2 regions of the Streptomyces sp. NPDC006385 genome follow, and region 2 is predicted to be linked to the other one. Evidence: riboswitches for the same ligand, from Rfam matches in the RefSeq annotation. Region 2 holds a riboswitch; the other holds the start of a gene.
The links. Region 2 has a riboswitch for glycine ahead of gcvP (aminomethyl-transferring glycine dehydrogenase). Riboswitches for the same ligand answer to the same signal wherever they lie in the genome.
Positions count from the first base shown of each region.

Region 1: it holds a riboswitch for glycine, as region 2 does, so the genes downstream of both, gcvT (glycine cleavage system aminomethyltransferase GcvT) here and gcvP (aminomethyl-transferring glycine dehydrogenase) in region 2, are expected to answer to the same signal.

Region 1 covers NZ_JBEXQG010000003.1:198,728-213,903, reverse strand. The annotation lists gene ABZ078_RS03650 (L-serine ammonia-lyase) at 1-1,082, opposite strand, end outside; gene glyA (serine hydroxymethyltransferase) at 1,177-2,451, opposite strand; gene gcvH (glycine cleavage system protein GcvH) at 2,479-2,856, opposite strand; gene gcvT (glycine cleavage system aminomethyltransferase GcvT) at 2,984-4,105, opposite strand; glycine riboswitch at 4,266-4,364, opposite strand; gene ABZ078_RS03630 (AAA family ATPase) at 4,601-5,269, shown strand; gene ABZ078_RS03625 (enhanced serine sensitivity protein SseB) at 5,363-6,154, shown strand; gene ABZ078_RS03620 (enhanced serine sensitivity protein SseB C-terminal domain-containing protein) at 6,326-7,126, shown strand; gene ABZ078_RS03615 (ABC transporter permease) at 7,490-8,488, shown strand; gene ABZ078_RS03610 (ABC transporter substrate-binding protein) at 8,574-10,310, shown strand; gene ABZ078_RS03605 (ABC transporter permease) at 10,380-11,387, shown strand; gene ABZ078_RS03600 (ABC transporter ATP-binding protein) at 11,384-12,478, shown strand; gene ABZ078_RS03595 (dipeptide ABC transporter ATP-binding protein) at 12,511-13,725, shown strand; gene ABZ078_RS03590 (trimeric intracellular cation channel family protein) at 13,789-14,445, shown strand; gene ABZ078_RS03585 (alpha/beta hydrolase-fold protein) at 14,354-15,176, opposite strand, start outside.
Region 2 covers NZ_JBEXQG010000052.1:5,688-20,863, reverse strand. The annotation lists partial or broken gene lysA (diaminopimelate decarboxylase) at 1-580, opposite strand, end outside; gene ABZ078_RS31015 (SAV_915 family protein) at 595-930, opposite strand; gene ABZ078_RS31010 (amino acid transporter) at 1,743-3,701, shown strand; gene ABZ078_RS31005 (hypothetical protein) at 3,898-4,416, shown strand; gene ABZ078_RS31000 (DUF1707 domain-containing protein) at 4,394-4,999, opposite strand; gene ABZ078_RS30995 (helix-turn-helix transcriptional regulator) at 5,108-5,503, shown strand; gene ABZ078_RS30990 (TOBE domain-containing protein) at 5,610-6,029, shown strand; gene gcvP (aminomethyl-transferring glycine dehydrogenase) at 6,258-9,143, opposite strand; glycine riboswitch at 9,319-9,414, opposite strand; gene ABZ078_RS30980 (PRC-barrel domain-containing protein) at 9,529-9,900, shown strand; gene ABZ078_RS30975 (DNA polymerase IV) at 10,550-11,947, opposite strand; gene ABZ078_RS30970 (MerR family transcriptional regulator) at 12,049-12,732, opposite strand; gene ABZ078_RS30965 (bifunctional nuclease family protein) at 12,994-13,467, opposite strand; gene ABZ078_RS30960 (MerR family transcriptional regulator) at 13,552-14,289, opposite strand; gene ABZ078_RS30955 (FHA domain-containing protein) at 14,332-15,176, opposite strand, start outside.

The sequences.
Region 1 (15,176 bases), on a different contig from region 2:
GCCAGCGCGCCCGCCGCCATCGAGCAGGCCGAGCCCACCTCGCCCTGGCAGCCGACCTCGGCGCCGGAGATGGACGCGTTCTCCTTGAAGAGCATGCCGATGGCGCCGGCGGCCAGCAGGAAGCGGACCACCCCGTCTTCCTTCTCTCCCTCGGAGGCCCCGCCGGCCGCGAAGTTGATGTAGTAGTGGAGCACGGCGGGGATGATGCCCGCCGCCCCGTTGGTCGGGGCGGTGACGACGCGGCCGCCCGCCGCGTTCTCCTCGTTGACCGCCATCGCGTAGAGCGTGATCCACTCCATCGCGTGCGCCAACGGGTCGCCCTCCGCCCGGAGCTGGCGGGCCGACATCGCGGCCCGGCGGCGGACCTTCAGGCCACCCGGCAGGATGCCCTCACGGGACATGCCGCGCGCCACGCACGCCTGCATCACCCGCCAGATCTCCAGCAGGCCCGCGCGGATCTCCTCCTCGGTGCGCCAGGCCCGCTCGTTCTCCAGCATCAGCGAGGAGATCGACAGGCCGGTCTCCTCCGTCAGGCGCAGCAGCTCGTCGCCCGTGCGGAAGGGGTACTTCAGCACCGTGTCGTCGAGCTTGATCCGGTCCGCGCCGACCGCGTCCTCGTCGACGACGAAGCCGCCGCCGACCGAGTAGTACGTCTTCGACAGCAGTTCCGCCCCGGAGGCGTCGTACGCCCACAGGGTCATGCCGTTCGCGTGGTAGGGGAGTGCCTTGCGGCGGTGCAGGACCAGGTCGTCGTCGAAGGAGAACGGGACCTCGTGGTCACCGAGCAACCGGATCCGGCCCGCCGCCCTGATGGCCTCGACGCGCTCGTCCGCCGTCTCCACGTCCACCGTCCGCGGCGAGTCCCCCTCCAGGCCCAGCAGCACCGCCTTCGGTGTGCCGTGGCCGTGTCCGGTCGCGCCGAGCGAGCCGTACAGCTCGCAGCGGACGGACGCCACGGAGGACAGCAGGTCCTCGTTGCGCAGGCGCCGCGCGAACATGCGGGCCGCGCGCATCGGGCCGACCGTGTGGGAGCTGGACGGGCCGATGCCGATCGAGAACAGGTCGAAGACCGAGATGGCCACGGGGGGACTCCTCAATAGCGGGGTGGTGCAGAAGGTTCTGCGGGGTGCCCCGCTCGCTCACTGACCAGTGTGCGGGACACCCCACAAAAAGGGACTACTTGTTCAGACCGGGGTACAGCGGGTGCTTGTCGGCCAGCGCCTTGACCCGGGCCTTGAGCGCCGCGGCGTCGTAGGACGGCTTGAGCGTCTCGGCGATGACGTCGGCGACCTCGGCGAAGTCCTCGGCGGTGAAGCCGCGGGTCGCCAGGGCGGGCGTACCGATGCGCAGGCCCGAGGTCACCATCGGCGGGCGCGGGTCGTTCGGGACGGCGTTGCGGTTGACCGTGATACCGACCTCGTGGAGGCGGTCCTCGGCCTGCCGGCCGTCCAGCTCGGACTCGCGCAGGTCGACCAGGACCAGGTGCACGTCCGTGCCGCCCGACAGGACGTTGACGCCGGTCTCACGGGCGTCGGCGGCGGTCAGGCGCTCGGCGAGGATCTTCGCGCCCTCGACCGTCCGGCGCTGGCGCTCCTTGAACTCCTCGCTCGCCGCGACCTTGAAGGAGACCGCCTTGGCCGCGATCACGTGCTCCAGGGGGCCGCCCTGGAAGCCCGGGAAGACGGAGGAGTTCAGCTTCTTCGCGAAGTCCTTCTTCGCGAGGATGATGCCGCCGCGCGGGCCGCCCAGTGTCTTGTGCGTCGTGGACGTCACCACGTCTGCGTACTCCACCGGGTTCGGGTGCAGCCCCGCCGCGACCAGACCCGCGAAGTGCGCCATGTCGACCCACAGGCACGCCTCGACCTCGTCGGCGATCCGCCGGAACTCGGCGAAGTCCAGCTGCCGCGGGTACGCCGACCACCCGGCGATGATCACCTTCGGCCGGTGCTCCTTGGCGAGCCGCTCCAGCTCGGCCATGTCGACCAGGCCGGTCTCGGTGTCCACGTGGTACGCGACCACGTCGAACTGCTTGCCGGAGAAGTTCAGCCGCATGCCGTGGGTGAGGTGGCCGCCGTGCGCCAGGTCCAGGCCCAGGATGGTGTCGCCGGGCTGGGCCAGGGCGAACAGGGCGGCCTGGTTGGCGGAGGCGCCCGAGTGGGGCTGGACGTTGGCGTACTCGGCGCCGAACAGCTCCTTGACCCGGTCGATGGCGATCTGCTCGGCGACGTCGACGTGCTCGCAGCCGCCGTAGTAGCGGCGGCCGGGGTAGCCCTCGGCGTACTTGTTGGTCAGGACCGAGCCCTGGGCCTCCATGACCGCGACCGGCGCGAAGTTCTCGGAGGCGATCATCTCCAGGGTGGACTGCTGGCGCTCCAGCTCGGCGTCGAGCGCGGCCGCGACGGCCGGATCGAGCTCGTGCAGGGGCGCGTTCAGAAGCGACTTGTCAGACATGGGGGCAGACATGGGTGATACGACTCCTCAGCCGGCGGTGTGGGTGTCGTACTCGTCGGCGGAGAGCAGGTCGGCCGGCTCCTCCGTGACGCGTACCTTGAACAGCCAGCCGCCCTCGAAGGGGGCGGAGTTCACCAGCGCCGGGTCGTTCACCACGTCCTCGTTGATCTCGGTGACCTCGCCGGTGACCGGGGAGTACAGGTCGGACACCGACTTGGTCGACTCCAGCTCGCCGCAGGTGTCACCCGCGGTCACGGTCGAGCCGACCTCGGGGAGCTGGGCGTAGACGACATCGCCGAGCGCGTTGGCCGCGAACTCGGTGATGCCGACCGTCGCGACGCCGTCCTCGGCGGTCGACAGCCACTCGTGCTCCTTGCTGTAGCGCAGCTGCTGGGGGTTGCTCATGGCCTGAATTCTCCTGTACGCGCGGAACGGGTGCGGAATGGGGGTCTGCTGGAAACGGGGATGAGCAGCGGAAATGTGCGCGGGGTCACGCACGGTCCGCTGCCGGGCCCCGCTGCTGGGCCAGTCTCTACTTCTGGCGCTTGTAGAACGGCAGCGCCACGACCTCGTACGGCTCGTGGCTGCCGCGGATGTCCACGCCGACCCCGGCCGTGCCCGGCTCCGAGTGTGCCGCGTCGACGTACGCCATCGCGATCGGCTTGCCCAGCGTGGGGGAGGGGGCACCGGAGGTGACCTCGCCGATGACCTCGCCGCCGGCGACGACCGCGTACCCGGCGCGCGGGACACGGCGGCCCTCGGCGACCAGGCCGACCAGGACGCGCGGCGGGTTCTGCGAGGCGCGGGAGGCGGCCTCGGCCAGCGCCTCGCGCCCGACGAAGTCGCCCTCCTTCGCGAACTTCACCACCCGGCCGAGCCCGGCGTCGAAGGGCGTGCGGGAGGTCGACAGCTCATGGCCGTACAGCGGCATGCCCGCCTCCAGCCGCAGCGTGTCCCGGCAGGACAGCCCGCAGGGGACCAGACCGACGCCCGCGCCCGCCTCGGTCAGCGCCCGCCACAGCTCGACGGCGTGCTCCGGCTTCACGAACAGCTCGAAGCCGTCCTCGCCGGTGTAGCCGGTGCGGGCGATGAGGGCGGGGACGCCTGCGACGGTGCCGGGCAGGCCGGCGTAGTACTTCAGGCCGTCGAGGTCGGCGTCGGTCAGCGACTTCAGGATGCCGGGGGACTCGGGTCCCTGGACGGCGATCAGGGCGTAGGCGTCCCGGTCGTCGCGCACCTCGGCGTCGAAGCCGGCGACCCGCTCGGTCAGCGCGTCCAGCACCACCTGGGCGTTGGAGGCGTTGGCGACGATCATGTACTCGGTCTCGGCGAGCCGGTAGACGATCAGGTCGTCGAGGATGCCGCCGTCGGCCCGGCAGATCATGGTGTAGCGGGCGCGGCCGACACCGACCGAGGCGATGTCGCCGACCAGGGAGTAGTTCAGGAAGGCGGCCGCCTGCGGGCCGGTGACGGTGATCTCGCCCATGTGCGAGAGGTCGAACAGGCCGGCCCTGGTGCGTACGGCGAGGTGCTCGTCGCGCTCGGAGCCGTAGCGCAGGGGCATGTCCCAGCCGGCGAAGTCGGTCATCGTCGCGCCGAGCGAGCGATGCACGGCATCGAGCGCGGTGTGACGGAGTTCTTCTGTACTGCTCATCGGACGGATGTCTCCCAGGGATGACGGGCGAGGTCGTTCCTCCCCATCTGTCATCGGAACCTGAGAGGTTCGCCATGATCACGCAGATCACGGCTTGCACCTTGGGTGGGGCCGCCCCCGCTGTCGAGGACGAGGGGTGCGGCCCGCTTTTCAGATGTGCCTCGCCCGCGCGGTGACGGGGCCTGAGAGATTCAAGGGAGGGACTTGCTCCTTCGGCGCCCCGGCGACGCACTGCCGGGGACTCTCCCGCGCGGATTCAAACGGCCGGTATGCAGTTGGCGCGGACATCATTGCACGCATACGGGCGACACGGCAGGGGGAACCTTCCCCGGGGCCTTCCGGAGCCGCGCACAGTGGGCCCAGAGTCGGCCACAGTGCCCTGTAGCAGGCTTGTTGCGGTAAGCGGACGAAAACAGCAGACACCGGGGATTACCTTCTCTTTACACTCGACGGGGATGGGACTCCCGACCCAATCCCATGGGGAGGACGATCACGGTGAACAGGACGACGGCGTACGCCACGACCTCGGGCCTGGCGCTGCCGAAGCAGCCCACGACTCCCGTCCGGGAGGCGTGCGACGAGCGCCCGGCACCCGTGGTCCGTGATCTGCGCGAGCGCTCCGGTCACAGTCCGCACGCCCTGATCTTCGCCCCCGAGGACCTCGTCGTGATCACCGGCCTGCCCGGCGGCGGCAAGTCCACGCTGATGCGGCGGACGGTCAAAGGCGTCCGCGTCGACTCCCAGGACACCCGGGACCGCTGGAGCGCCCGTATGCCTGGATTCGTCCCCTACGCCGTCTATCGCCCCCTGGTCCGCCTCGCGCACTACGCCGGACTGCGCCGCGCCCTGCGCTCCGGCGAGGGCGTCGTCGTGCACGACTGCGGTACGCAGGCCTGGGTGCGCGGCTGGCTGGCCCGTGCGGCCCGGCGCCGCGGCGGCACCCTGCACCTGCTGCTGCTCGACGTCGCCCCGGACACGGCCCTGGAGGGCCAGCGCGAGCGCGGCCGGGGCGTCTCCCGCTATGCCTTCCTGCGTCACCGCAGAGCGGCCGCCCGGCTGCTGCACTCGGTGGAGAGGGGCGATCTGCCCCAGGGCTGCGGCTCGGCGGTGCTGATCGACCGGGAGGCGGCGGACGTACTGCGCCGGATCGGTTTCGCGGGCTGAACGGCCCCGGTCCCGCACCGGGGGCCCCGCGCCGGCCGGCCACCGGCTAGCCTTTCGGTCCACAGACGTGGTTCACAGCAGGCGGTCAGACAGATGGACTTCCCAGCGGATCTCCCCGCGGACTTCCCGGCACAGACGCACCTCCACCCGCACGGCGGCTGGCCCGGCAACGAGCTGGAGGAGGTGCTCTCGGCCTCTCTCGGCCTGCCCTCGGCGGGCGGCCGGATCATCGAGGTGCTGGGCCGCAGCTTCGTCTGGGTCCCCCTGCCCAACGGCGGCGGACCGCACAGTGGCCCGCTCGACCTGCCCACACTGGAGATCGAGGGGCAGGCGTACGTCCCGGTCTTCAGCTCCGAGGAGCAGTTCCGCCAGGTCGTCGGCTCCCACATGTCGTACACCGTCGCCCCCGCCGTGGAGTTCGCCCGCGGCCTGCCCCCGCAGGTGGGCATCGCCGTCAACCCGGACGGCGTGGTCGGCGTCCCCCTGCCCCCGGCGGCGGTGGCCGAGCTGTGCCGGGTGGGCCGTACGCCCCTGGACGGCCTCACCTCCGGAGGCCGCGTCAAGCTCTACGAGCCCGACTGGCAGGACGACCCGATCGACTTCCTCGCGGCGGCGTCGGCCGAGTTCGCCGAGACCGGCGTGGTCACGACGGCCCGCCGCTGCCTCGCGGCGATCGAGACGGCCACCCCGGTGATGTTCATAGGCGTCGAACTCGCCCAGTGGGAAGGCGACCTGCGCGCCGCCCCCATGGACGCCCTGTCCCGCGCCCTCGGCCGCACCCCGGCCCCCTGGCCGGTCAACCTGGTCCTCCTGGACGTGGCCCAGGACCCGGTGATCGACTGGATGCGCCAGCGGGTCCGTCCCTTCTACCAGCGGGATTTCTGAGCCTCCTGAGGTGCGGCGCCCCGACAGGGGCGCGGGGCTGTGACACGAGCGGCTTCGCCGCGGGGCGCGATCGACTTCGAACGACCCGCAGCCCGCGGACCACATCAGGTCCCGAGCTCTCAACGCTTAAGCTTGTTGCGAAAACGGACTTCGCGAAGGGGCGGTTGGAACGTGAGCGCGAGCGGCACCACCTCGACCGGGCAGGTCGAGCACATGCTGCGCCAGGTGACTCCCGGGCGCTACGACGCCTACGAGGCCCTCCTGCGCGCGCTCGCGACCCCGTCCGCCGGCCAGGTCTGGATGCTGCTGTGGCACGGCCAGGCCGGCTCCCCGGACGCCCAGTACGGAAACATGGAGGTCGACGGCCACGGCTACGCCCCGTGCGTCACCTCCGCCCAGGAGCTGTCGGCCAGCGGCTGGAACCGCAGCTACGAAGTGGTCGACGCGGTCGACGTGGCCCGCACCCTCTACCCGGACCACTACGGCCTCTGGCTGAACCCGCACGCCCCGGGCGGCGGCGTCGGCATCCCCTGGCTCGACCTGCGCCGCATCGCCACCGGCCTGGACCGCCAGCCCGCCGGTCCGCTGCGCCTGTCGGAGCCCGGCATCGAGATCCCGCAGTTCTACGCCCTGCTCGCGCAGAACGCCCACCGCACCCCGGCCGTCCGCTCGCTGCGCCGCGCCTGGGTGCAGCCCGCGCTCGGGGCGCCGTATCTCGCCATCGGCCTCGACGTGTACGACACCAGCCCGCCCGCCGTGGACTCGGTGCGCTCGATGATGCTGCAGTCGATCGGCGCGGTTCCCGACGGGCTGCCGGTCTCGACCGTGGCGATGTCCGACGAGGACGACCCGGTCGCCATGTGGATGCGCGCGAGCGCCCGCCCCTTCTACGACCGCGAGGCACACGCCGCCGCCCCCGCGCAGGCTCCGGCGGCCGGCTATGGCTACCCACCGGCACAGGGCCGTTACTGATCACTCACCGGTTACCCTACTGATCAGTCAGCAGGCTGACTGTCGTAGGTCCGAAGGTCGGCGAACTTCGGTTTCACAGGCTGATCTCCGCGCGTAGATGCGATCGGAAGGTCCCGGTCCGCCCTCATACGCCCCAACTGGGGCGCGTCCGGCCGCCGTTACCCGTTGTTCGGATAACGGAACCCCTCAGACAGCATCACGGTTGCGCATCCTTTCCCCGTCAACTCTGGCAACAGATCGCCAAAGCGTTGAAGACTCCCGGCAAGACACGGGCCGGTCGGTCCCGTGCACGAGTTCGAAGCAACCGCTACAGCGGCAGCCAGGGGGGTCGGCAACCGCCGGCCGAGAGGGGTCAATCTCAAAGTGACGGCACCGATCGAGACCACCGGATCGCAGGCCGAAGCCCAGCCCGAGGCCGTGCTTGCGGGGGTCGAGTCCAAGAAGATCGAGGGTCGGTCTCTGGGGCAGATCGCCTGGACCCGTTTCAAGCGGGACAAGGTGGCGGTGGCGGGCGGCATCGTGGTCGTGCTGCTCGTCGTGGTGGCGGCCCTGTCCCGTCCGCTCCAGGCGATGCTGGGCCTCGACCCCAACGCCTTCCACCAGGACCTGATCGACCCCAACACCTCCCTGCCCAAGGGCGACTTCGGAGGGATGAGCTGGGACCACCCGCTGGGTGTCGAGCCGAAGTTCGGCCGGGACATCCTCGCGCGCATCCTGGAGGGCTCCTGGGTCTCCCTGGTCGTCGCCTTCGGTGCGACGCTGCTGTCCGTCGCCATCGGCACCGTGATGGGTCTGGTCGCCGGCTACTACGGCGGACGGGTCGACACCGTCGTCAGCCGGCTCATGGACACCTTCCTCGCGTTCCCGCTGCTCCTCTTCGCCATCGCCATCTCCGCCACGCTCCAGGGCGGTGCCTTCGGCCTCGAAGGGCTGCCCCTGCACATCTCGGTGCTGATCTTCGTCATCGGGTTCTTCAACTGGCCGTACATGGGGCGCATCGTGCGCGGTCAGACCCTGGCGCTGCGCGAGCGGGAGTTCGTCGACGCCTCCCGGGGGATGGGGGCCGGCGGCCCGTACATCCTCTTCAAGGAACTGCTGCCCAACCTCGTCGCGCCGATCATCGTCTACTCGACGCTGCTCATCCCGACGAACATCATCTTCGAAGCCTCGCTGAGCTTCCTCGGCGTGGGTATCCAGCCTCCCCAGGCGTCCTGGGGAGGGATGCTCAACCAAGCCGTCGACTTCTTCGAGGTCGACCCGCAGTACATGATCGTTCCCGGCCTCGCGATCTTCATCACGGTGCTGGCCTTCAACCTGCTCGGTGACGGCCTCCGGGACGCACTCGACCCCCGCAGCCGCTGACGTCCGCGGCGCCCGGCTGCGACCCGACGTCCCACGCAAGTGTCCACCTACGAAGGGGAATCCGACCATCATGCGAAGGTCAGTAATGGCCGCAGTTGCGGTCGCCAGCAGCGCCGGCCTGCTTCTGGCGGGCTGCAGCAAGGCCGATGACGGCAAAGACACGCCCGAGGGCGCCGGCGCCAACGCCGCGACCAAGGACGTCGTGAACGCGTCCACGCACAAGGGTGGCACGGTCACCTACGCGAGTGCCGACGCGCCGGAGTCCCTGGACCCGGGCAACATGTACTACGCCTACGGCTACAACTTCAGCCGCCTCTACGCGCGTCCGTTGATGACGTTCAAGCCGGCCCCCGGTGAGGCGGGCAACGAACTCGTCCCGGACCTCGCCGAGAGCAAGGGCACGCCCAGCGACGGCGGCAAGACCTGGACGTACAAGATCCGTCAGGGCGTCAAGTACGAGGACGGGACCGCGGTCACCTCCAAGGACGTCAAGTACGCCGTGGAGCGCTCGAACTTCGCCCGTGACGTGCTCTCCCTCGGCCCCAACTACTTCCAGCAGTTGCTGAACGACCCGGACAAGTACAAGGGCCCTTACAAGGACAAGAGCGAAAAGGGTCTCTCGTCCATCGAGACCCCGGACGACCACACCATCGTCTTCAAGCTGAACAAGCCGTTCTCCGAGTTCGACTACCTGGTCAGTGCCCCGCAGACGGCCCCCGTGCCGCGGGCCAAGGACACGGGTGTGGACTACACCAAGAAGGTCGTCTCCTCCGGCTCGTACAAGTTCGAGAAGTACGAGGAGGGCAAGCAGATCGTCCTGGTCCGCAACCCTCAGTGGGACGCCAAGACGGACCCGCTGCGCAAGCAGTACCCGGACAAGATCGTGGTGAACCTCAAGGTCAACAAGGCCACGATCGACAAGGACGTGATGTCCGGGGCCACCATGATCGACATCCAGGGCACCGGTGTCGACGCGCAGACCCAGGCGCAGATCCTCAACGACAAGGCCGAGATGGCCAACACGGACAACGCCCTGGGCGGTCGCCTCATCTACACGGCGATCAACACCAAGCTGGCGCCGTTCGACAACATCGAGTGCCGTAAGGCCGTCGAGTACGCGATCGACAAGACCGCCGTGCAGACCGCGATGGGCGGACCGATCCGCGGTGACATCGCCACCACCGTCCTGCCCACCGACGTCACGGGCTACGAGAAGGCCGACCTGTACGCCACCAAGGACAGCAAGGGCGACGTGGCCAAGGCCAAGGAGCACCTGAAGGCCTGTGGCAAGGAGGGTGGCTTCAAGACCTCCATCTCCGCCCGCAGCGACCGGCAGGGCGAGGTCGACGCGGCCACCGCGATCGTCGGCGCGCTGAAGAAGGTCGGTATCCAGGCGGACATCAAGCAGTACCCGTCCGGCAAGTACTTCTCGGACTACGCGGGCGTGCCCAAGTTCAACGAGAAGAACAACGTCGGTCTGATGATGATGCAGTGGGGTGCCGACTGGCCCACGGGCTACGGCTTCCTGCAGCAGATCGTGCACGGCAAGGCCATCAGCCAGTCCGGCAACACCAACCTGTCCGAGCTGGACAACCCCGAGATCAACAAGCTGCTGGACGACGCGATCGGCAACACCGACGAGGCCGCCCGCACCAAGGCGTACACCGAGGTCGACCAGAAGGTCATGGAGCAGGCCGCCATCGTCCCGCTGACCTACTTCAAGGTCCTGCTGTACCGCTCGCCGCACGCCACCAACCTGGTGTCGACGTCCGCCTTCAGCGGTCAGTACGACTACCTCAACGTCGGCACCGCCGAGAAGTAGCCCCGGAAGGCAGGTGAAGGCATTGGCGCCCGCGGAGTTCGTCATCCGCGGGCGCCGGCGCCGGTCCTCGTGATCTCGTACATCATCCGCCGGACGATCGCGGCGTTGATCCTGCTGCTCGTCGTCACCGCGGTCACCTTCGGCATCTTCTTCATCCTGCCGAAGCTCGCCGGGCAGACCGCCGACCAGCTGGCACAGCAGTACATCGGCAAGAACCCCACACCCGAGGACATCGCGGCGGTCAAGCGGAACCTCGGTCTCGACCAGCCGGTCTACATCCAGTACTGGGAGTTCATCAAGGGGATCGTCTCCGGCGCCACATATGACCTCGGCCCCACCACGGTCCGCTGTGACGCCCCGTGCTTCGGCTACTCCTTCAAGGACCACATCGAGGTCTGGCCCCAGCTGACCGAGCGGCTGCCGGTCACCCTGTCGCTGGCCGTCGGCGCCGCCGTGATGTGGCTGGTCGGCGGTATCGCGGCCGGTGTCATCTCCGCGCTCAGGCCGGGCTCGTTCTTCGACCGGTCCGCCATGGGCGTGGCCCTCGCGGGCGTCTCCCTGCCCATGTTCTTCACCGGGCAGCTGGCCCTGCTGCTGTTCAGCTACAAGCTGGAGATCTTCGGCAGGACGTACGTCCCCTTCACCGAGAACCCCTCCCAGTGGGCGAACACCCTGTTCCTGCCGTGGTGTTCGCTGGCCCTGCTCTACTCGGCCATCTACGCCCGGCTGACCCGCTCGGGCATGCTGGAGACAATGAACGAGGACTTCATCCGAACCGCCCGGGCCAAGGGCCTGCGCGAGCGCAAGGTCGTCGTCCGGCACGGTCTGCGGGCCGCGCTGACCCCGCTGGTGACGGTCTTCGGCATGGACATCGGCCTGCTGCTCGGCGGCGCCGTCATCACCGAGACGGTGTTCTCCCTGCACGGCATCGGTGAGTACGCGGTACAGGCGATCACCGCCAACGACCTGCCCCCGATCCTCGGGGTGACCCTGCTCGCGGCGTTCTTCGTCGTCTTCATGAACCTTGTGGTGGACCTTCTGTACGCGACGATCGACCCGCGGGTGAGGCTCTCGTGACCGACCTGACCAAGACCGGGGCCGCTGTGGGCGAGCCCGCACGCGCCGGCGAGCCCCCGAGCGCCTTCCTCGAAGTGCGGGACCTCAAGGTGCACTTCCCGACCGACGACGGCCTGGTCAAGTCCGTCGACGGTCTCTCCTTCCAGCTGGAGAAGGGCAGCACCCTCGGCATCGTGGGCGAGTCCGGCTCCGGCAAGTCCGTGACCTCGCTGGCCGTCATGGGCCTGCACCGCCTGGGCAGCCGCGGCAAGAACGTGCGGATGTCCGGCGAGATCTGGCTCGACGGCAAGGAACTCGTCTCGGCGAGCCCCGACGAGGTGCGCCGTATGCGGGGCCGCGAGATGGCGATGATCTTCCAGGACCCGCTGTCCGCGATGCACCCGTACTACACGGTCGGCAACCAGATCGTCGAGGCGTACCGGGTCCACAACGACGTCGACAAGAAGACCGCCCGCAGGCGTGCGGTCGAACTCCTCGACCGCGTCGGCATCCCGGAGCCGAACAAGCGGGTGGACATGTACCCGCACGAGTTCTCCGGCGGTATGCGCCAGCGCGCCATGATCGCCATGGCGCTGGTGAACAACCCCGAACTGCTGATCGCGGACGAGCCCACGACCGCCCTGGACGTCACCGTGCAGGCGCAGATCCTCGACCTCGTCCGGGACCTGCAGAAGGAGTTCGGCTCCGCGGTCATCATCATCACGCACGACCTCGGCGTGGTCGCCGAGATCGCCGACGACATCCTCGTGATGTACGGCGGGCGATGCGTGGAGCGCGGACCGGTCGACAAGATCTTCTACGAGCCGCAGCACCCCTACACCTGGGGCCTGCTCGGCTCGATGCCGCGGATCGACCGCGCGCAGACCGACCGGCTCATCCCGGTCAAGGGGCAGCCGCCCAGCCTCATCAATGTCCCCTCGGGCTGCGCGTTCAACCCGCGCTGCCCGTACGCGGACGTCCCCAAGGGCGGGATCACCCGCACCGAGCGCCCCGAGCTGCGCGAGGTCGGCGGCAGGCACTTCACCGCGTGCCACCTGTCGCAGGAGGACCGTACGCGGATCTGGAACGAAGAGATTGCGCCGAAGCTGTGAGCGAGACTGAGACCGGAACCGGGACAGCGGCCGTGAAAGCCGGGCCGGCCGACGACGAGGCACCGCTGCTCAGGGTCGAGGGCCTGGTCAAGCACTTCCCGATCAAGAAAGGGCTGCTCCAGCGCCAGGTCGGCGCGGTCAAGGCCGTGGACGGCATCGACTTCGAGGTGCGCCGGGGCGAGACGCTCGGTGTCGTGGGCGAGTCGGGCTGCGGCAAGTCGACCATGGGCCGGCTCATCACCCGGCTGCTGGATCCGACCGGCGGGAAGATCGAGTTCGACGGCACGGACATCACGCACCTGAGCACGGGCGGCATGCGCCCGCTGCGCCGCGACATCCAGATGATCTTCCAGGACCCGTACGGCTCGCTGAACCCCCGGCACACCATCGGCAGCATCGTCTCGGCGCCGTTCCGGCTCCAGGGCGTGGAGCCCGAGGGCGGCGTCAAGAAGGAGGTCCAGCGCCTCCTCGAACTGGTGGGTCTGAGCCCCGAGCACTACAACCGCTACCCGCACGAGTTCTCCGGCGGCCAGCGTCAGCGCATCGGCATCGCCCGCGCGCTGGCCCTCAAGCCCCGGATGGTCGTGGCCGACGAGCCGGTCTCCGCGCTCGACGTGTCGATCCAGGCGCAGGTCGTCAACCTGATGGACGACCTCCAGGACGAGCTGGGCCTGACGTACGTGATCATCGCGCACGACCTGTCCGTCGTACGGCATGTCTCGGACCGTATCGCGGTGATGTACCTCGGCAAGATCGTCGAGCTCGCCGACCGGGACTCGCTGTACGCGTCGCCGATGCACCCGTACACCAAGGCCCTGCTGTCGGCGGTGCCGATCCCGGACCCGAAGCGGCGGACGCAGAGGAGCGAGCGCATCCTGCTGCGCGGCGACGTGCCCTCGCCGATCGCCCCGCCGAGCGGCTGCCGCTTCCACACGCGGTGCTGGAAGGCGACGGAGATCTGCCGCACGACGGAGCCGCCGCTGGCGGAGCTGCGGCCCGGCCAGCGGGTGGCGTGCCACCACCCGGAGGACTTCGAGGACCAGCAGCCGCAGGACACGCTGCTGCTGTCGGTGGCCAAGGAGGCCGCGGAGCTGGTGCCGGACGAGGTGTCGGGGCAGTCGGCGGCCGCTGAGGAGACGGCCGCTGAGGAGACGGCTGCTGAAGAGGCCGCGGAAGCGTCCACGCAAGCGCCCGTGAAGTCGTCGACGGAACCGTCCGCAGAGGCGTCGACGGACGAGAGCAAGTAACCGCGCTCGGGCCCCCGCCTTACATTGCAAGGCGGGGGCCTTTGACTGCGTAAGAATGTACGGGTGCTCCAGCAATTGTTCAGCCCGTCCGTCCAGCACACGCTCGACCTGATCGGCATCTTCGTCTTCGCCATCTCCGGCGCCCTGCTGGCGGTCCGCAAGAACTTCGACGTCTTCGGCATCGCCGTCCTCGCCGAGGTCACCGCCCTGGGCGGCGGGCTGTTCCGGGACGTGATCATCGGCGCCGTACCGCCGGCCGCGTTCACGGACCTGGGGTACTTCCTCACCCCGCTGCTCGCCGCGCTCCTGGTCTTCTTCCTCCACCCCCACGTGGAGCGCATCCAGACCGGCGTGAACGTCTTCGACGCGGCGGGCCTCGGCCTGTTCTGCGTGGCCGGGACGACGAAGGCGTACGACTACGGCCTCGGCCTCACCGCGTCCGCCTGCCTCGGCCTCGCGACCGCCGTGGGCGGCGGTGTGCTGCGCGACGTCCTGGCCAACGAGGTGCCGTCACTGCTGCGCTGGGACCGCGACCTGTACGCGGTCCCGGCGATCGTCGGCGCCACGATGGTCGCCCTGTGCATCCGCTACGACGCCCTGAACCCGCTGACCAGCACCCTCGCCGCCGTCACGGCCTTCGTGCTGCGGCTGCTGGCGATGCGGTTCCACTGGCGAGCTCCGCGTGCCTGGAACCGGCGGTCGACGGTGCGGGAGGAGTAGTGCCGGGTGCCATACGGGTCCGGTGTCCCGTCCCCATCACCTCCGTCAGCCAGCGGAACGCAGGCACCACCTGCGGCTTCCACAGCGCCATGGTGTGGCCGCCCGCGCTGCTCGGGATGAACACGACGTCCACGGTCGTGGGCGCCTTCGCGACCCGGTCGACGGCCATGGCCGCCTCGTACCCGTCGTTCGGCTGACCGGAGAAGTACAGCGCGACGCGCGGCGGGACGCGGGACTCCCTGAGGAGCACGTACGGGTTGTTCGCGTCCCGCAGGGCCCGAGTCCTGGCGGCGAGCGAGTTCGGTACGGCCACGGGGTCGTTGTAGCCCGACATGCTGACCGCGGCGCGGTAGCGGTCGGGGTGGGCGACGGCCAGCTTCGCCGCGCAGTGCGCGCCCGCCGAGTACCCGGCGACCGCCCAGCCGTCCGGCGCCGACTGGGCCCGGAAGTTGTCCATGACCATCCTCGGCACGTCGACGCTGAGCCAGCTGTCGGCGTTCACCTTGCCCGGGATGTTCGCGCAGCCGGTGTCCACGCCGGGCAGCAGCGAGGTGCGCGGCGAGACGATGATGAACGGCTCGATCTGCCCGCTGCGCATCAGCGGCGCCAGTTGCTGGGGTGCGTCCATCGTCCCGAACCACGCCTTCGACGAGCCCGGGTAACCCGGCAGCACCTCCACGACCGGGAACCTGTGATCGCGGTAGGCGGGCTCGTGGTACTGCGGCGGCAGC
Region 2 (15,176 bases):
GCGTAGCCGTCCGAGAGGGACAGGCCGAACTTCTGGTCCTCGGTGCCGGTGCGGATCTTCTCGTGGCCGCCGGCGCTGATCCCGGGCGCCACCCGCACCATGACCTTCTGATGACCGCCGGGCCCGACCGCCGCGGCGAGCCACGCGATCTCCGAGGAACTGTCGATCACGATACGGCCGACGCCGAGGCGCAGCGCGCTCTCCAGGTCGCGCGAGGTCTTGGCGTTGCCGTGCAGCACGATCCGCTCGGGCGCGAAGCCCGTGGTGACCGCGAGTTCCAGTTCGCCCGCCGAGCAGACGTCGAGACCGAGGCCCTCCTCGTCCATCCAGTGCACCATGGCGCGGCACAGGTACGCCTTGGCGGCGTACAGCACTTCGGCATCGGCGAAGGCGGCCCGGTAGGTGCGGCAGCGTTCGCACACCTCGGTCTCGTCGAGGACGTGGATGGGGGTGCCGAAGCGTTCGGCGACCTCGGCGAGCGGTACGCCTGCCCCGCGGAGCTCGCCGGGCGGGGCTCGGTGGTGTCGGCGGGCCATACGGACAGCCCTGACGCGAGGGCGTGTTCGTGAACGGTCGTCATGTGCGCTTCCCCCTTCAGCCGAACTGCGGTGCGAGGGTCGGAGCCGTCGGCTCGACCGGCGCGGGAGCCGGTGCCGACAGCGGCGGGTCCACCGTGACGGTGGTGGCGCCGAGGGGTGCGGCCAGGGTGCGCAGGGCGGGCTCGGCGAGCCTGATCCAGGGCTGGCCGGGGCCGAGGGTAGCGGTCAGCCTGCGGACGGAGGTGAAGCCGACGGCCGTGCGGTCGCCGAGGGGCGTACGGAAGAGGCGGACCGCGCAGCCCGAGGGTCCCGGCCGGACCGGGACGAACAGGGGCCCGGCCGGGGAACGATCGGAAGGCTCGGGATCTTCACCGCACAGGATGTCTGTCATGGATGCCTCCTGGAGGATCCGAGAAAGTGGGTCGAGGTCGGGGCAGCCCCGGACACGGGGAGGCGGACCGGGGCGCACCTGACGACGCTATGCCCGCCGGGCCGACGCTGCGGACGCCTGATGACGCGGTGCTGACGGGGGACGGGCGGATACTGACGGGTCGCTGACGCCGGGGGACGCGGGGCCGGCTGACAGGGCGGGCGGGCACGCGGGGGCGCGTGTCAGTCGTCGGCGAGCCGGGAAGTCAGGAAACCCGGCGTCGACGCTCGCGGGCACGGGGACGAACTCGTCCGGCACCGCTCCCACTGTCGGCGAGGACACACCCCGCCACGTCTTCCACGACCACCACCCGGTTCATCAGTTGCCCTTGATCAGTCCGTTGAGCGCGATGTTGATTTCGAGGACATCGACGCGGGGCTCGCCCATGAAACCGAGGGTCGACCTTCGGCGCGCTCCCCGACGAGCTTCTCCACGACCACGAGCACTCCAGGGCGGGCGACGTGGCCCGGTCCTCGGGCGTTGCCCCCACCCGCTTGACAGCGGGAGCCAGAAGGGGGGCCCTCCTCCCCATGACGCTGGGTGTCCACCCGACGCGAGCCGCCCGGTCACCCCCGCCCACCCTCGCAGCGCTCCCGTAAGCCCCGGAGCTCGATCGTTGCTGCCCCGCCCACTGCGACGCGGCGAGTCTTAACGGAAGCTTGACGCCGCCGGAGCCCTCATCCGTGGGCCCATGCGTCACTCTCTGCTTACGCTGGTGCCGCCGTCCGCGTGATGGCCGGACTCCACGCCGATCCGCACCTCTGGAGCAGCCGATGGCCACCACCACCGAACGCCCCTCGCCCCATCGTCTGCGCACCTGGATGCTCCAGGGGCTGTCCGACATAGGCAAGGGCCACGGTCCCCAGGGGCCGCACGCCGAGCCGGAGCCCGCCCACAAGGGGCAGCGCTGGTATCGCGTCATGTGTCTCACCGGTGTCGACTATTTCTCCACCCTCGGCTACCAGCCCGGCATCGCGGCTCTCGCGGCAGGTCTTCTCTCCCCGGTGGCGACCATCGTCCTCGTGATCGTCACCCTCGCGGGCGCTCTGCCCGTCTACCGGCGGGTGGCCGAGGAGAGCCCGCACGGCGAAGGCTCCATCGCGATGCTGGAGCGGCTGCTGTCCTTCTGGAAGGGCAAGCTGTTCGTCCTGACCCTGCTCGGCTTCGCCGCCACGGACTTCCTGATCACCATCACGCTGTCGGCGGCCGACGCCTCGACCCACCTGGTCGAGAACCCGCACCTGCACAGCGCCCTGCACGACAAGCAGATGCTGATCACCCTCGTCCTCGTCGCCCTGCTCGGCGCGGTGTTCCTCAAGGGCTTCCTGGAGGCGATCGGCGTCGCCGTCGCCCTGGTCGCGAGCTACCTCCTGCTCAACGCCGTCGTCGTGGTCGTCGGCCTCTACCACGTCCTCACCGAGGGGCACGTGGTCACGGACTGGTCCAACGCCCTCACCACCGAGCACGGCAACGTCTTCGTCATGATCGGCGTGGCCCTGATCGTCTTCCCCAAGCTCGCGCTCGGCCTCTCCGGCTTCGAGACCGGTGTCGCCGTGATGCCCCACGTCAAGGGCGACCCGGGCGATACCGAGGACCGTCCGCTGGGGCGTATCCGGGACACGAAGAAGCTGCTCACGACCGCCGCCCTGATCATGAGTGGCTTCCTGATCACGACAAGCTTCATCACCACCCTCTTGATCCCGTCGAAGGAGTTCGAGCCGGGCGGCCAGGCCGACGGCCGTGCGCTGGCGTTCCTCGCCCACGACTACCTCGGCAACACGTTCGGCACGGTCTACGACATCTCGACGATCGCCATCCTGTGGTTCGCCGGCGCTTCCGCCATGGCCGGCCTGCTCAACCTGATGCCCCGCTATCTGCCCCGGTACGGCATGGCCCCGCACTGGGCACGCGCGGTGCGTCCGATGGTCATCGTCTTCACCCTCGTCGCCTTCCTCGTCACCTGGATCTTCGACGCCGACGTCAACGCCCAGGGCGGCGCGTACGCCACCGGCGTCCTGGTGCTCATCAGCTCCGCGGCCATCGCCGTGACCATCGCGGCCCGCAAGGCCGGCCAGCGGAAGTGGACCATCGCGTTCGCGGTCATCTCCGCGGTGTTCCTGTACACGACCGTCGCGAACGTCATCGAGCGCCCCGACGGTGTGAAGATCGGCGCCTGCTTCATCGCGGGCATCATCCTCATCTCCCTCCTTTCGCGGCTGCGGCGCGCCTTCGAGCTCCGCGTGACCGGCGTGACGCTGGACGCCATGGCGGAGCGGTTCGTCCGGGACATGGCCAGCCGGAAGATACGGCTCATCGCCAATGAGCCCGACCGGCGTGACAAGGCCGAGTACCGCGACAAGATCGAGCAGATCCGCAACGACAACGACCTGCCCGAGCAGGAGGACTTCGTCTTCGTCGAGGTGACGGTCACCGACCCGTCCGAGTTCGAGGCGGGCCTGACCGTGCGCGGCGAGGTCATGCATGGCCGCTACCGCGTCCTCACCCTGGAATCCTCCTCCATCCCCAACGCCCTGGCCGCCCTTCTCCTCCACGTCCGCGACACCACCGCTCGCATCCCCCACATCTACTTCGAGTGGACCGAAGGCAGCCCCTTCGCCAACTTCCTGCGCTTCATCCTCTTCGGCCAGGGCGAGGTCGCCCCGGTCACGCGCGAGGTACTGCGCGAAGCGGAGCCGGACCGCGCGCGTCGGCCTCGCGTCCACACCGGCTGAGCGGGCGGATCGAGCCCGGACGCCGCTCGCAGGGCACCGACCCCGGGGCACGCCATACACCGGCACCGGCACCGTCACCGGCACCGTCACCGTCACCGGCCACTTCACGCCAGAATCCCGTCCATATTCGGCTGTACACGGTCAGGGTCCCGTCAGCGCCGGTTACAGCGGCCCTCGCGCGCCCTACCTTCGCCTCATGGGACGGAGTGGACCGCAAGGCCACACCGGCGACCGCCACTGGTGCGGCAGCGCCTGTTTCGCCGTGGGCTGCGCTCTCGGCTTCGCGGCCATGACCGAGCTGGTCGACTGGGACGCGGGCACCCTGACGCCGCCACGCACCCTGCTCTGGCTGGCCCTGTCCGCGACGCTGTGCGTGGTGCTGCTGCCGCCGTACGTCACCGCGGGCCCAGGCTGGCTGGCCGTCCAGGGCACGGTCCGCAGGCACGTCGTGTGCACGGACGCCCTGGTGACCGTACGGCAGTACGAGGGTGTCTCCCTGCACCTGGTTCTGCGCGACGCCTACGGCCACCGCCTGGAACTCGACCCCCGCGTCCTCGTCGCCAACCCGCTGCTGTGGCACGAGCTGGACACGGGGATGCGCCGCTCGCTTGAACGCGGCACGCTGCGCGAGGGCGCGGACGTGCTGAGGCGCATCGGCCACCGGATCGACGACGAGACGGCCCAGTCGGTGCTCAGGGCTTCGGGGCTCTCATGACGAGCGAGCGCCGGGCACGACGTATCAGGATCCGTCCGAGGCCGATCTCCCCGGTGATCACCACCCGGAGGACCACCGGGCCATCGGCGTCGCCGTTCGCTCGGGTCTTGATCTTGGCGTAGTTCGACACGAGGGAGTCCGTGTCCACGGCCACTCCAGGCGGAGTCACGAGTTTCAAGGTGCCGCCGCACATGTCGAGATCGATGTGCAAGGTGTCCCGCGTGATCACCGCTTGGCTCAGGTCGAGCGTCACATCGCCCCACGCCGAGACGATCTCCAAGCGCCGGGGGACCACCCAGCCCTCCCCACGCCGGACCGAACCGCCCCGCTGCTCGATCCGCACGACGTCCTTGGGCTCGGCCACGAGGATGTCGTCCACGTCGACCGGCAGGTCCCTCGTCAGGGCGGTCAACTCGCCCATCATGCGGGCGGTCAGGGCGGCCTCCACACGCTCGTCCAGTTCCTCGACGGTCAGCCGACCGTCACCCGCCGCTCTCCGCAGCACGTCAACGACCCGGTCCCGGTCCTCGTGCGAAGCCCTCAACACGGGCGCCTCGTCCCTGCCCACCAGCCCAGCCGACATGCCCTCACCCCGTTCGCCACCCCATCGACGAAACTAACGCTATATCGCGTCATACGTGTTTGCCAAGCTCTGGCCATGACCGCCGCGTCCGGCCCTATCGTGATCCGCATGCAGTCCTACACAATCGGCCAGGCCGCCCGTCTGCTCGGCGTGAGCCCCGACACCGCGCGCCGCTGGGCGGACGCCGGTCGAGTGGCCACCCACCGCGACGAGACCGGACGCCGACTCATCGACGGCCAGGACCTCGCCGCGTTCTCGGTCGAACTCGCCAAGTCCGGTACCGGCGAGGAGGAGACCTCGCACACCTCCGCCCGCAACGCCTTCCCCGGCATCGTCACCGCGATCAAACTCGGCGACGTCGCCGCCCAGGTCGACATCCAGGCCGGCCCGCACCGACTGGTCTCCCTGCTGACCCGCGAGGCGGTCGAGGAACTGGGCCTGGAGGTCGGCATGGAGGCCACCGCCCGCGTGAAGTCGACGAACGTCCACATCGACCGCGCGTGACCGGGCAGCCGACACACTTACGGTGGGGCCGGGATCAACAATCACCAAAAGCTCCATGAGCACCCGTAAGGCCCTATAAGCCCCACCGTCTGCGAGGCGTACCCCCATGAGCCTGAGCATCCGCAACCAGCTCCCCGGCACGATCACCGCCGTCACCCCCGGCGAGGTCATGGCGACCGTCAAGGTCCGCCTCGCCGGCGGCCAAAGCCTCACCGCCGCGATCACCCTGGAGGCCGTCGAGGATCTCGGTCTGACCGATGGCAACGCCGTGACCGCCCTCGTGAAGGCTACGGAAATCTCCCTGGCCACCGCCCCGATCGAGGGCCTGTCCATCCGCAACCAGCTCCCCGGCACGGTGTCCGGCATCGCCACCGGCGGCGCCATGGCCTCCGTCAAGATCGCCACGGAGGGCGCCTCCCTGACCGCGGTCATCACCAGGGACGCCACCACCGACCTCGCTCTCTCCCCCGGCGTGCCGGTCGTAGCGCTGATCAAGGCGACGGAGGTGGCGCTGGCCAAGGCGTGACGCAAGGGGGCGTAGCCGGGGCGTAGCAGGTGGGCGTACAAGATCGGACCGGACACAGAAGGGCTCCGCCCGGCCGAGTACGGCGGCCAAGACGGAGCCCTTCCCTCACCTACGTCGGTGCGTGAGCCCTGCGGACGTCAGTCCTCCGGACGTCAGTCCTCCGGACGTGGGTCGTCGGGACGTTGGTCGTCCGGACGTTGGTCGTCCGGACGCCAACCCTCCGGGGTGTCAGTCCTCGTACGCATCCAGCGGCGGGCAGGAACAGACCAGGTTCCGGTCGCCGAAGGCCTGGTCGATCCGGCGCACCGGCGGCCAGTACTTGTCGGCGACCGACACACCGGCCGGGAACACGGCCTCCTCACGGCCGTACGCATGCTCCCACTCCGCGCCTAGCGCACGGGCGGTGTGCGGAGCGTTGCGCAGCGGGTTGTCGTCGGCGGGCCACTCGCCCGACCCGACCTTCTCGATCTCCGCGCGGATGGCGATCATCGCCTCGCAGAACCGGTCGAGCTCGATCAGGTCCTCGGATTCGGTCGGCTCGATCATCAGCGTCCCGGCCACCGGGAACGACATCGTCGGCGCGTGGAAGCCGTAGTCGATGAGCCGCTTGGCCACGTCGTCGACGCTCACCCCGGTCGCCTTGGTCAGCGGCCGCAGATCGATGATGCACTCGTGCGCGACGAGCCCGCCCGGTCCGGTGTAGAGCACCGGGTAGTGCGGCTCCAGCCGCTTGGCGATGTAGTTGGCGGACAGCACCGCCACCTGCGTGGCCCGCTTGAGCCCCTCGCCGCCCATGAGCCGGACGTACGCCCACGAGATCGGCAGGATCCCGGCGGAACCCCAGGGCGCGGCCGAGATCGGCCCCACACCCGTGTCCGGGCCGGCCGCGGGCTGCATCGGGTGGTTCGGCAGGTACGGCGCCAGGTGCGCTCGCACCGCCACGGGCCCGACACCCGGGCCGCCACCACCATGCGGGATGCAGAAGGTCTTGTGCAGGTTCAGATGCGAGACGTCCCCGCCGAAGTGCCCAGGCTTGGCGAGACCGACCAGGGCGTTGAGGTTCGCGCCGTCGACGTACACCTGCCCGCCGGCCTCGTGCACCTGCGCGCAGATGTCGGCGACGTGCTCCTCGAACACACCGTGCGTAGAGGGGTACGTGATCATCAGCACCGCCAACTGGTCGCGGTGCTGCTCGATCTTCGCCCGCAGGTCCTCGACGTCGATCTCCCCGTCCTCGGCGGTCTTGACGACGACGACCTTCATCCCGGCCATGACGGCACTGGCGGCGTTCGTCCCGTGCGCGGACGACGGGATGAGGCAGACGGTCCGCTGCTCGTCGCCGTTGGCCCGGTGGTACCCGCGTACGGCGAGCAGCCCGGCCAGCTCACCCTGCGACCCGGCGTTGGGCTGCAGCGACACCTTGTCGTAGCCGGTGACCTCGGCGAGACGTTCCTCCAGCTCGCGGATGAGCGTCAGATAGCCCTGCGCCTGCTCGGCGGGCGCGAAGGGGTGCAGTTGACCGAACTCCGGCCAGGTGACCGGCTCCATCTCGGTCGTCGCGTTCAGCTTCATCGTGCAGGAGCCCAGCGGGATCATGCCCCGGTCCAGCGCGTAGTCACGGTCCGCGAGCCTGCGCAGGTAGCGCAGCATCGCCGTCTCGGAACGGTGCTGGTGGAAGACGGGGTGCGAGAGGTACGCGTCGGTGCGCAGCAGCGCGCCCGGCAGGACGTCCTCGGTCTCCGCGTCCAGCGCCTCGATGTCGCCCTCGACCCCGAAGGCCGTCCACACAGCGGCCAGTTGCGCCCGCGTGGTGGTCTCGTCGCAGGCGATGGACACATGGTCGGCGTCGACGAGGTGCAGGTTGACGCCGTTCTGCCGGGCGGCGGCGACGATCTCGGCGGCCTTGGAGGGCACACGCACGGTCAGCGTGTCGAAGTACGAGCCATGAACGACCTCGACCCCACCGGCCGCGAGCCCCGCGGCGAGGACGGTGGCGTACCGATGGGTCCGCCGGGCGATGCCCTTCAGCCCCTCGGGCCCGTGGTAGACGGCGTACATTCCCGCCATCACGGCGAGCAGCACCTGAGCGGTGCAGATGTTGCTGGTCGCCTTCTCCCGCCGAATGTGCTGCTCACGCGTCTGCAGAGCCAGCCGGTACGCCTTGTTCCCGTCCGCGTCCACGGACACGCCCACGAGCCGCCCCGGCAGGCTGCGCGCGAACTTCTCCTGTACGGCCATGTAGCCGGCGTGCGGCCCGCCGAAGCCCATCGGCACACCGAACCGCTGCGTCGTCCCGACCGCGATGTCCGCCCCCAGCTCACCGGGCGACTTCAGCAGCGTGAGCGCGAGCAGATCGGCGGCGACGGTGACGAGGGCACCGAGTTCATGCGCCTGATCGATGACGGGCTTGATATCCCGTACGACACCGGAGGCGCCCGGGTACTGCAGGAGCACGCCGTTGATCTCACGCCCGGCGACCTCGGCCGGAATACCGTCGCTGAGGTCGGCGACCACGACCTCCACACCGGTCGGCTCGGCGCGGGTCTCGATCACGGCGATGGTCTGCGGAAGCACATCCGCGTCGACCAGGAACAGCCCCTTCTTGTTCTTGCCCATGCGCCGGGACAGGGCCATGGCCTCGGCCGCCGCGGTCCCCTCGTCGAGCAGTGAGGCGCCGGAGGTCGGCAGCCCGGTGAGATCGGCGACCACGGTCTGGAAGTTGAGCAGGGCCTCGAGCCGCCCCTGGGAGATCTCGGGCTGGTACGGCGTGTAGGCCGTGTACCAGGCAGGGTTCTCCATCACATTGCGCAGGATGACCGGCGGCGTGAACGTCCCGTAGTACCCGAGCCCGATCATCGAGTCCAGCACCTGATTGCGATCGGCGAGCGACCGCAGCTCGGCCAGCACCTCGGCCTCGGTGCGCGCCCCCGGCAGCTCAAGAGAGTCGGCATTCTTGATCACATCCGGCACCGCCGCGGCGGTCAGCTCGTCCAGCGAGCCGTACCCGACCTGGGCGAGCATCTTGGCCCGAGCCTCATGATCGGGACCGATGTGACGCTGCTCGAAGGGGATTCCCTGCTCGAGCTCGGAGAGCGGAATGCGGTGGGCGGTCATTGCGGAGGCCTCCTGGTCTGACGCGACCTTCGAGGGGCACCACGGCGCGGGTACCCATACGGCCTCCCCCTCTGTCATCTCAACCTGAGAGCTTCACCGGGGCGCCCGAGGGCTCCGGTTTTCACCGTCGGTGAGAGCGGAAGCCGTCGACACCCGCCCTGCTTTCCAGAGTGACCTCGTCCGTGCGGTACGTGTGCCTGAGAGATTCCGGGGAGGATTTGCTCCTTCGGCGCCTCCGATGATGCCTGGAGGACTCTCCCGCACGGGGTCAGCAGCCGCTTGCAAGCCTACCAGCGGGGTCAACGCACGAACCTTCGAGTGGCCGCTCTCACCAATGTGCCTTTTCGTAGTGCTTACGGATGAGTTGCGACCAAGTGGAGGGCCCGTGCAGACCGACATCGATCCGCGCAACCTGATCGGCCGCAAGGCCTTCGACCGCAACGGCACCAAGATCGGCACCATCGACGAGGTCTACCTCGACGACGCGACCGGAGTGCCGGAATGGGCGGCGATACGCACCGGCCTGTTCTCCCGGGACGCCTTCGTCCCCCTGGAGCCCAGCGAACTGGTCGAGGGCAGCCTGCACGTCCCCTTCGACCGCGCCCTGATCAAGGACGCCCCCGACTTCGGCGTAGGCCGCCACCTCTCCCCCGAACAGGAACTCCAGCTCTACCACCACTACGGCCTCGACGTGGCCCCACCGCCCCCGATCCCGGACCGAGACTTCGGCAACCTGGCAGGCACGGAGGACACCTGACCCCCACACCACACCACCGACGCACCCTCCCACCAGGAACCACACCGAAGGCCGGCTTGCCTCTGCACCCAGCGCGACGGCCCCCCACCACCCAAGCCGTTCGCCCACACCGTCACAACGACCGCACACGTACCCAGCCGAAACCCAGCGCCCCCACCCACCAAGACCGACGCGCCCCCCACCATGCGGGCAGTGTCCAGCCGGCCTGCGGGCAGTCGCCTGACCAGCCTGTGGCCAGCTGCCCCAAGTTGCTTGCTCCCAAGGCCCCGCCCACTCGGACAGCACCGCGCGGCACCCACTCGGCCCCCAGCCAGTGGCCTCACCCAGTGTCCGGACGGTCATCGTCTGAGCGCATTCCCAGCGCGGCACGCCAACTGCCCTCCTGCAACCAGTCGCCCCACCCGGCCTACGCCCAGCGCAGTGACCCAACCAGCGCCTGGCGACACCCGCTCATCCAGGCCCAGCCCCCCACCCCGGCCAACCCGAGGGCAGCACCCGCCAGCCCTGGGGCAGCCACCCCACCCAGCAGGCACCTCGCGGCACCCACCCACCTCCGCCCAACGGCTCCACACAGCCTGCGGGCAATCGTGCCGCTGGGCGGCACAACACAAAGCCGCGGGAGCCACGGCCCCCACCACCCCTCCGCGCCCTACGCCGGCACCACAGGCCCCGCCCCGGACGCCCCACCCCCCGCTTCCCAAACCCCCGGTCTCCGCGCCACCAACGGCAACGGCTCCGCCGCCTCCAACTCCGGATCGTCGACCCGAAACGTCCGCACCCGCCCCGGCTCCGACCCAGGCGTCTCGAACCGCACCGTCACCCGCCCGAGCCCACTCCCCTGCACCCACCCATGCCCGTACTCGGCATGCCGCACATCATGCCCAGCAGCCCACCGCCGCTCGACATGCACGGCCTCCCGCTCCTCCGCAGGATCCTCGTGATCCCCCTCATCCTCAGCGGGCTCCAGCCGCTCCCCTGCCGCCTGCGCGAACAGGTCCTCCTGCGTGTAGTCGGCCAGCCCACTCACCCCGACCCCCAGCAGCCGCACACCTCCTGTCGTGTCCACGGAATCCAGCAGCCGCGCAGCGGCCTCCCGCACCACAGCGGGGTCATCCGTCGGCCCCCGCAGCGTCTCGGACCGGGTCAAGGTCGAAAAGTCGTACCGCCGCACCTTCAGCACGATCGTCCGCCCGGACAACCCGGCCGCACGCAGCCGCTGCACACACCGGTCGGCCAGCCGCTGCACTTCCAGCCCCACCCGGACCCGGTCGTGGATGTCCACGTCATACGTGTCCTCGACCGACACCGACTTGGCCTCCCGCTCGGCCACCACGGGCCGCTCGTCATGGGCCAGCGCCATGGCGTACAGGGCATGCCCATGAGCCTTGCCCAGCAGCCGAACGAGCTCGTCCTCCCCCGCCTCGGCGATCTCATTCACCGTATGGATCCCGGCCCGCCGCAGATGGTCCCCCGTCGCCGGCCCCACCCCCGGCAACGTGCGCACCGACATCGGCCCGAGCAACGCCCGCTCGGTGCCCGGCTCGATCAGCACCAGCCCGTCGGGCTTGGCCTCCTCCGAGGCGATCTTCGCCAGCATCTTGGACGCCGCCAGCCCCACCGAGCCGGCGAGCCCGGTGACCGCACGTATGTCGGCGCGCAGCTTCACCCCGACCAGCCGCGCCGACTCCGCGTCCCAGGCCGCTCCCCCGGCCTCCAGGTCCACGAAGGCCTCGTCCAGACTCAGCGGTTCCACCAGCGGAGACAGCTCCCGCAGCAGCCCCATCACCTGCTCGCTGATCTCACGGTAGATCCCGAAGCGCGGCACGAGATACGCGGCATTCGGCGCCAGCCGCCGCGCCTGAGCCATGGGCATCGCCGAGTGCACCCCGAAAACCCGAGCCTCGTAGGACGCGGTGGCAACGACTCCACGCGGCCCGAGCCCACCCACGATCACGGCCTTCCCGCGCAGGCTCGGCTTGGATGCCTGCTCCACCGAGGCGTAGAAGGCATCCATGTCGAGATGCAGGATCGTGGGCGCGTTTCTCACATCTCCGATGCTGCCTCACGCCACTGACAATGCCCTGCTACGCCCGCCGGTCTCGTCCACCCGACCACCAGGGGGCCCGTCGGCTCAGACCACGAACGCTCTCAGACCGCCCGGTTACGCCGCCGGGCCAGCTCGTCCGCCGGGTTGTGCCCGACCAGCGTCTCCCCGGTGTCGATCCGCTCCCCGTGCAGCTGCGACAACGCGCTCTCGACGTCCCGCCACACCACTCCGACGGCGATCCCGAAGATCCCCTGACCACCCTGGAGCAGCGCATGGACCTCGTCCGGCGAGGTGCACTCGTACACCGTCGCGCCGTCGCTCATCAGCGTCATGCGCTCGAGATCACGAAAGCCCTGCTCACGCAGATGCTGCACGGCGGTGCGGATGTTCTGCAGCGACACACCGGTGTCGAGGAACCGCTTGACGATCTTCAGGACGACGACGTCCCGGAAGCTGTACAGCCGCTGCGTCCCCGACCCGTAAGCGGGCCGCACGCTCGGCTCGACGAGGCCGGTGCGCGCCCAGTAGTCCAGTTGCCGGTAGGTGATGCCGGCGGCCGCACATGCCGTCGGACCGCGATAGCCGATCTGCTCGGACGCCATGGCCGTCGCCTCTCCGCTGCTCGGCACGGCCGTGGGGCGCTGCGGAGCGTGATCGGCCGCGCCGGAGGCAGGGGTGAATCCCATGCCCGAACGCAGCTGAGAGCCTGAGGGAGGGTACGGACCGCTCTCCCCGAAACTGTGTCCGGGGGCACCCCCACCCGTACCGTCGCCGCTGCTTCTCACGCCGACCTCCGTCCTTGACCTGCCTTCTCGACGGTAGGCAGTCACCAGGGGTGCGTCAACGATCGCCACACTCGGCACGCCGAGTGATAATCACCCTAGGAGTGGTTTCCCGCACCCCACCGCGGGGAAAGGCTAGCCGAATGCGCTCGAAGCAAGCCGCAGGACGCTCTCGCTCGCCGCTGGCAAATGCCGGCATTTGAGCTGTAACCGGCTGAGGGCCGCCCGTCACGGTCCGCGAGTCCGCCGGGCCGCCCCGCCGCTTCACTGACTGCTGGTGCCGAAGTCCTCCGGCGAGATCTGGTCGAGGAACTCGCGGAACTTCTCCACCTCGTCCTCCTGCTCGTCCGGAATCGCGATGCCCGCGTCGTCGAGCACTCCGTCGCTGCCGTAGATCGGCGTTCCGGTGCGCAGGGCCAGCGCTATGGCATCGGACGGGCGGGCGCTCACCTCGACCCCGCTGGCGAAGACCAGCTCCGCGTAGAAGACGCCCTCACGCAGGTCCGTGATGCGTACTTCGGTGAGCTCCTGACCGACGGCCTCCAGCACGTCCTTGAACAGGTCGTGGGTCAGCGGTCGCGCGGGGGCCATGCCCTGCTGGGCGAAGGCGATCGCCGTCGCCTCCCCCGGCCCGATCCAGATGGGGAGGTAGCGGTCGCCTCCCACTTCACGCAGGAGCACGATCGGTTGGTTGGAGGGCATTTCGACCCGGACACCTACGACATCGAGCTCGTTCACACAGCAACCCTAGGCCGTGCTCGGGACGTTTGGGTAGTCGGGCCGGGAACGGGTGGCCGATCCGGGGCACCCCGGGACGCCCGGTCAGGGCAGCCGCACGCCGAGGGCGGTCTGCACCAGCGCGGCATGCAGCCTCACCGTGAGCCCCGCCAGTTCCTTCGCACGGGCCTCGGCATGCGCCCTGGTCTGCGGATTACGGTGCCGTCGCAGCGGCGCCACGACCTGGTCCACGAGCCCGGCCTCACGGTCGGCGGCGGCCTTCATCACCCGCAGATGGCGTGGCTCGATCCCGAACCGGCCCAGCTCGGCGACCAGCGAGGCCACGGTGACCGCCTCCGCCTCGTACGCCCCGTCCGGCAGCGGAGTGATCAGCCCGTACGACTCCCATTCCTCGAGCTCCTGCTCACCGATCTCGGCGGCGGCGAGCAGCTCGGCCCGCCCGATCCGGGCTGCGGTCGGCCTCTCGACCGGCTCCAGGACGGTTTCGCCGTCACGCTGACGGCACAGGGCCGGCAATGGTGCGGCCTCACCGCGCTCCGTGGCGTCCAGGTGCTCGCGGATCACCTTGAGCGGCAGATAGTGGTCCCGCTGCATCCGCAGGACGTGACCGAGCCGCTCGATGTCCCGCGCGCTGAACTTGCGGTACCCCGAGGGGGTCCGCTGCGGCTCGACAAGGCCCTCCGACTCCAGGAAACGGATCTTGGAGATGGTGATGTCAGGGAACTCCTCGCGCAGCACGTTCAGCACCGTGCCGATGCTCATCAGCCGACTGTCCGTGGCGGCGGTGCCGTGCTCGGCACCGCCGCTCGGTGTTTTCAGCATGGACCTTCCCTGGGTCTCCCCGGACGGCATCCGGGGGAAGGGTCAGTAGCCCCGCTGGCTCGCGTAGAAGACCAGCCGGTACTTGCCGATCTGCACCTCGTCACCGTTGTTCAGAGCGACCTGGTCGATCCGTTCGCGGTTGACGTACGTACCGTTGAGGCTGCCGACGTCGGCCACCGTGAACGTGCCGTCCTGACCGCGACGGAACTCCACATGCCGACGCGAGACCGTCACGTCGTCCAGGAAGATGTCGCTCTGCGGGTGCCGTCCGGCCGTGGTCAGATCGCTGTCCAGGAGGAAGCGACTGCCGGAGTTCGGCCCGCGGCGCACCACGAGAAGCGCGGAGCCGAGAGGCAGCGCTTCGACCGCCGCCTGGGCCTCGGGAGACAGCGCCGGAATCGGCGTCTGGCCGGTGGCCTCGGCATCGTAGGCCTCAAGGCCCGAGATGGAGATCGTGGAGGTGGTCTCGGACGGGCGCTCGGCCGCGCCGCCGGCCCGCAGCGGCGCGCCACAGTTGGAACAGAAGCGGCTGTTCTCCGCGTTGCGGTTACCGCACCTCGTACACACCAGGGCCGACATCGGGGAAAACCCTCCACCCGTACTTGAGGTTGACGGTTGCCCGAAACCTATGCCGCCGGACTGGCCAGGGTCAACCGACGGCGCGCCCTGACCTCCGGGAATGTCACCGCCCGGCCCAGGCACCTGGTCCCTGAACAGCGGGCGCTGACCTTCCTCGTCCCCCTGTGCGCGATGACGAGCGGTCGCGTTGTCGCTGCCCTCTCGCGCGCTCTTCCCGAACAACTTCGCAAACAACTTCACGGGCGATTCCCCTTGACCGAAACAGACCCGCCCGTGGGGCAGGACGAACCCTGACTGCACTCTCTGAC